Regions from separate parts of the Rhizobium sp. BK491 genome, predicted to be linked through region 1. Evidence: riboswitches for the same ligand, from Rfam matches in the RefSeq annotation. Region 1 holds a riboswitch; the other holds the start of a gene.
What was found. A riboswitch is a leader RNA that binds a small molecule or an ion and turns the genes downstream of it on or off. The one in region 1 is predicted to bind S-adenosylmethionine.
Positions count from the first base shown of each region.

Region 2: it holds a riboswitch for S-adenosylmethionine, as region 1 does, so the genes downstream of both, metA (homoserine O-succinyltransferase) here and FHX05_RS09955 (O-succinylhomoserine sulfhydrylase) in region 1, are expected to answer to the same signal.

Region 1 covers NZ_JACIAR010000002.1:421,933-425,024, forward strand. Annotated here, with positions in the region: gene FHX05_RS09950 (DNA helicase) at 1-195, shown strand, start outside; gene FHX05_RS09955 (O-succinylhomoserine sulfhydrylase) at 260-1,447, opposite strand; SAM riboswitch at 1,491-1,569, opposite strand; gene FHX05_RS09960 (2'-deoxycytidine 5'-triphosphate deaminase) at 1,642-2,736, shown strand.
Region 2 covers NZ_JACIAR010000005.1:368,201-371,292, reverse strand. Annotated here, with positions in the region: gene FHX05_RS23570 (VWA domain-containing protein) at 1-822, opposite strand, end outside; gene metA (homoserine O-succinyltransferase) at 826-1,752, opposite strand; SAM riboswitch at 1,798-1,875, opposite strand; gene FHX05_RS23560 (NUDIX domain-containing protein) at 1,956-2,378, opposite strand; gene FHX05_RS23555 (MoxR family ATPase) at 2,378-3,092, opposite strand, start outside.

The sequences.
Region 1 (3,092 bases):
ATATTGAAGACGTTTGCACGCGCCAGAGGCGTTATCGTCGTCTTCATCTCGCAGATCGACCGTTCCTACGATCCGGCGTTGAAGCCCGTGCCCGATCTTGCGGATATTCGCCTGCCGAATCCCCTGGATCTCAAGCTGTTCGACAAGATGGTCTTCCTGAACAACGGCCTGGTCGAATTCAAGGTCGCCAGCTGACGGGCTGCCAATTGTCTAAAGGCAATCGAGCCGCCTGGAGAAAATCCGGGCGGCTCGACGGATATCAGGCGGAAACCTGCTCGAGCGCGCGAGCGAAATCTTCGACCAGATCGGCGCTGTCCTCGATGCCGGCGGAGAAGCGCACGGTGCCCGGCGAAATGCCGAGCTCGGCGCGGGCCTCGTCGGTGAGGTTCTTGTGCGTCGTCGTGGCAGGATGCGTGATCAGGCTCTTCGAGTCGCCGAGATTGTTGGAGATCTTCACGATCTCCAACGCGTTCTGCAGCTTGAAGGCCGCTTCCTTGCCGCCTTTCAGCTCGAAGGCAACCAGCGTTGAGCCGCCGCTCATCTGCTTGGCGATGATATCGGCCTGCGGGTGATCCTTTCGGCCGGGATAGATCACGCGGGCGACCTTGTTCGTCTGCTCGGCGAGGAAATCGGCAACCTTGGAGGCATTCGCCGTCTGCTGCGCAACGCGTAGCGGCAGCGTCTCGATGCCCTTCAGCAGCGTCCAGGCGGTAAAGGGCGACATGGCCGGGCCGGTATGGCGGAAATAGTCCTGCAGGTTCTCGTCGATCCACTGCTTGTCGGAGAGGATGACGCCGCCGAGCGAACGGCCCTGGCCGTCGATATGCTTGGTGGCGGAATAGACGACGATATGAGCGCCGAGTTCGAGCGGCTTCTGAAAGAGCGGCGTTGCAAAGACGTTGTCGACCACGACCTTGGCGCCGATCTGGTTGGCGAGGTTGGCGACAGCGGCGATATCGACCACTTCCAGCGTCGGATTGGTCGGGCTTTCGAGGAAGAAGACCTTGGTGTTCGGCCGGATGGCCTTTTCCCAGTTCTCGGTGAAACGGCCATCAACCAGCGTGCATTCGATGCCGTATTTCGGCGCGAGCGTCTCGACCACCCAGCGGCACGAGCCGAAGAGCGCACGGGCGGCAACGATATGATCGCCGGCCTTCAGCTGGCAGAGGATGGCGGCAGAAACGGCGGCCATGCCGGACGCGGTGGCGCGGGCGTCTTCAGCGCCTTCGAGAGCGCACATGCGCTTTTCGAACATGTCGTTGGTCGGGCTGCCGTAGCGCGCGTAGATGAACCCATCCGTTTCGCCCTTGAAGCGGGCTTCCGCCGCCTCCGAGGTGTCATAGACGAAGCCCTGGGTCAGATAGATTGCTTCGGAGGTCTCGCCGAATTGCGAACGGAGTGTTCCGCCGTGAACGAGCTGGGTTGCGGGGCGCCAAGTCTTGCTCATGCCATCACCACTTTCAAAACAAAAAAACCGGTCGCAAAAGCAGACCGGTTCAACCCCGGTCTTTTTAGCCATTTGTTTAACGTGGCTGCAAGCCGACCGGCCAAATCACCACGGGATAAGTTGCAATACTGCCGTTGACGGCTTGCGTCAATTCCCTGAGTTTGGTTTTGTCTGCGGCAAATTATGAGAGAAGCATGATGGCTCGCAATACTGGAATTCTGGCCGACCGGGCCATCGCAGCCCTGTTTGAGGCAGGTCGGCTGACGAGCGAGAGAGAACTGGACGTCGATCAGATCCAGCCGGCAAGCCTTGACCTCAGGCTCGGCTCGCATGCTTTCCGCGTCCGTGCCAGCTTCATGCCCGGCCCCTCGCATCTGGTCGCCGACAAGCTCGACCGGCTGAAGCTGCATGTCGTCGATCTCTCGGAAGGCGCTGTGCTGGAAACAGGCTGCGTCTATATCGTGCCGCTGATGGAGCGCCTGGACCTGCCCGAAGATATGTCGGCATCGGCCAATCCGAAAAGCTCGACCGGCCGTCTCGACATCTTCACCCGCGTCATCACCGACCGTGCGCAGGAGTTCGACAAGATCCCAGCCGGTTATTCCGGCCCGCTCTATCTCGAAATCAGCCCGCGCACCTTCCCGATCGTCGTGCGTCGCGGCTCGCGCCTGTCGCAGATCCGCTTCCGCGTCGGCCAGGCCCTACTCACCGAACCGGAATTGCTGGCGCTGCACGAGAGCGAGACGCTGGTTGCCAGCAAGAAGCCGAATATCACCGGCGGCGGCATCGCACTGTCGATCGATCTTGCCGGCGACAAGGAAGGGCTGATCGGCTATCGCGGCAAGCACCACACGGCCGTCGTCGACGTCGACAAGAAGGCCCAGCACGATATTTTCGATTTTTGGGAGCCGCTCTACAGCCGGGGGCGCACCGAGCTGATCCTCGATCCCGATGAGTTCTATATACTCGTCTCGCGCGAGGCGGTGCATGTTCCCCCGCATTTCGCCGCCGAAATGACGCCGTTCGATCCGCTGGTCGGCGAATTCCGCGTCCACTATGCCGGCTTCTTCGATCCGGGCTTCGGCCATGCACCGGCCGGAGGCCGCGGCAGCCGCGCCGTGCTGGAAGTGCGCAGCCATGAAGTGCCCTTCATCCTCGAGGACGGCCAGATCGTTGGCCGCCTGATCTACGAACACATGCTGGAACAGCCAAGCAGCCTCTACGGCTCCGGCCTCGGCTCGAACTATCAGGCACAGGGCCTGAAGCTTTCGAAACACTTCCGGCTGTAGTGATCCTTTCTGGGAAAACGATAGGTGCTGTCTACTGGGATGTCCGATGAATATCAGGCGCCCCTTTTGCTATAATCTCGCGCAAAGAATGTGATGAACTCATCTTGAGGTGGAAGCGGAGCGCCTCCACATTTCGTGGGATAAATTTGTGGCGATAAATGGAAGACTCAGCTGTCTATTCGGGTGCGCTGATATGAAATTACCGAGTGATCCAACCGGCCGGCTCGGGGCGGCATATATGATGCTCGTATATTTGTTCGCGTATTTGCCGGTTATCGGAGTTGTCAAGATTGCTACGGGTCTCAACATAGACGATCGGCAGGTGGAATGCGCCGCGAGTGCATGGGCCCGCACCA
Region 2 (3,092 bases), on a different contig from region 1:
GTAGAAATATTCCATGTGGCGGAACTCCGCGCGGGCGGCGGAGAAGAGTTCCTCGACGACGCGGATATGGTCGTCCATCGAGCCGCCGACATCGAAGAACATCAGCAGCCTGACGGCGTTGCGGCGCTCCGGCCGTGTCTGGACATCGAGATAGCCATGTTCGGCGGTGGAGCGGATGGTGCCGGAAAGATCCAGTTCTTCGGCGGCGCCTTCGCGTACCCAGCGTCGCAGGCGTTTCAGCGCTACCTTGATGTTGCGGGTGCCAAGCTCCACGCCATCGTCGAGATTCCTGAAGTCGCGTCGATCCCAGACTTTTACCGCGCGGCGGTGGCGCGAGGTTTCCTGGCCGATGCGCACGCCTTCGGGGTTATAGCCATAGGCGCCGAAGGGCGAGGTGCCCGCCGTGCCGACCCATTTCGAGCCGCCCTGATGCCGGCCCTTCTGCTCGGCCAGCCGCTCGCGCAGCGTCTCCATTAGCTTGTCGAAGCCACCGAGCGCCTCGATCTGCCGTCTTTCCTCTTCGGTCAGATGCCGCTCGGCGAGCTTGCGCAGCCATTCCTCGGGAAGGATGGCTGGCTCCGCCGCTTCTCCATCGGCATTGCCGCCGATCGCCTCGACGCCACGAAAGTAATCGGCGAAGACCTGGTCGAAACGGTCGATGAAGCGCTCGTCCTTGATCAGCGTCGCGCGGGCCAGATAGTAGAAGGCCTCGACGTCGTAATCGGCAATCCCATCCTCCATTCCTTCAAGCAGCGACAGGAATTCCCGGAGCGTCACCGGAACCTTCGCTTCCTTGAGCTTCAGGAAGAAGGGAATGAACAAGCCTCAAATCCTTTCCTGGCCGATCTCCTCCAGATCATATGGCGTGGTCTGATAGATCTCGTTGATCCAGTTGCCGAAGAACAGGTGTGCATGGCTGCGCCACCGGTTCTGCGGCGGGATTTCCGGGTCGTTATGCGGGAAATAGTTGTGCGGCATCTTGATCGGCACGCCGGCATTCACATCCCGGAAATACTCATCCGCCAGCGATGTGGAATCATACTCCACGTGATTGAACATGTAGAGCCGGTTGCAAGTCCGTTCATGCACGAGGCAGACGCCCATCTCGCTCGAGTCCATCAGTATTTCCAGACCAGGCACTTTTTCGATGTCAGCGCGGCGCACTTCGGTCCAGCGCGAGACCGGAATGGCGAAATCGTCGGAAAAGCCGTTGAGATAGACCGAGGAGGGCTTCAGGTTCTGATGGCGGTAGATGCCGAAGGCCTTCTCCGTCAGCGTATATTTCGGCACTTTGTGGAAATGGTAGATCGCTGCCATCGCACCCCAGCAGACGTTCATCGTCGAATGGACGTTGGTCGTCGTCCAATCCAAGATCTCCTGCATCTCGTTCCAGTAGGTGACGTCCTCATATTCGAGCAGCTCGATCGGCGCGCCGGTTATGATGAAGCCGTCGAACTTACGATGCTTCACTTCCTCCCACGTCTCGTAGAAAGCAAGCAGATGCTCCTGCGAGGTGTTCTTGGCCCTGTGGCCGCCAACGCGCACCAGGGAAAACTCCACCTGCAGCGGCGATGCGCCGACCAGGCGCGCCATCTGGATCTCGGTCTTGATCTTGTTCGGCATGAGGTTGAGAAGCCCGATCTGAAGGGGGCGGATATCCTGACGGAACGCCACCGTTTCGGTCATCACCCGCACACCCTCGTTCTGGAGGGTTTCAAACGCGGGGAGCGTATCGGGAATCTTGATGGGCATCTTTTCACTCGCCAAATACAAAAAAACCGGCCGCGATGAATCGCTACCGGTCCGCACGCGGCCCTTTAGCGACTTATTTAACGTGGCTGCAAGCCGGCCGGCCAAATCACCACAAGGGAAATCTCATAAACCCGACATCTCCGCGGGTCAATGGGGCGAGCGTCGGGGAAAGTCCGGGACTGAGCTCGGAGGCGCGATGTGGCCTACAGATGTTCAATGAGAGCTTCCATGCCATAACCGAGGCGATGCCTGGCAGCCTCGATCGGTAGCCAGAAGAAGCGGAAGCCGATCGGGTCGCCACCGTCGAAAGGCGTCATTTCGTGGTGGAGCCAAGTGGCAGGCGCTCGCTCGGAGATACCGCAGCGGAAATAGTGCCGTTGGTGATAGTAATCGCGGCCGTTCTTTTCGAAACGGTAGTCGTGGACGCCCAGGGAATAGAGTTCGCGCGGCGCAAAACCGGTCTCCTCCTCGAATTCGCGCGCTGCGGCCGCTACAATGTCCTCACCGGATTCGACAGTGCCACCAGGAACTTGGAGCTGGACGGCGGGGAAGTCTGGCTCATCGAATACCAGCAGATGCCGATTCCGAACAGCATAGATCAAAACCTTTACGGCATCGGGTTGCATTATCTACCCTGCCCACGTGCCATGAAGGCCAGCCGCTCGAAGAGGTGCACGTCCTGCTCGTTCTTCAGAAGCGCGCCATGGAGTTTCGGCAATACGTTCTTCGCATCGGCGCGCAGCGTTTCCGGATCGATATCGTCTGCGACCAGCAGGCGGATCCAGTCGAGCGCTTCCGAGGTCGAGGGCTTCTTCTTCAGGCCCGGCACGTCGCGGATTTCGAAGAATTGCGTCAGTGCCGCATGGACGAGCGTCTGCTTGATGCCGGGATAGTGCACCTCGACGATGCGCGTCAGCGTCTGCATGTCGGGGAAGCGAATATAATGAAAGAAACAGCGGCGCAGGAAGGCGTCCGGCAGCTCCTTCTCGTTGTTCGAGGTGATGATGACGATCGGGCGGATCGCGGCCCGGATCGTCTCGCCGGTCTCGTAGACATGGAATTCCATGCGGTCGAGTTCCTGCAGGAGATCGTTCGGGAATTCGATATCGGCCTTGTCGATCTCGTCGATCAGCAGCACGCATTTCTGCGGCGAGGTGAATGCCTGCCAAAGCTTGCCCCGACGGATGTAGTTGCTGACATCATGAACTCTGATGTCGCCGAGCTGGCTGTCGCGCAGGCGCGAAACCGCATCATATTCGTAGAGACCCTGCTGGGCCTTCGTCGTCGATTTGACATTCCACTCGATCAGGTCAAGGCCGAGCGCGGTGGCCACCTGGCGT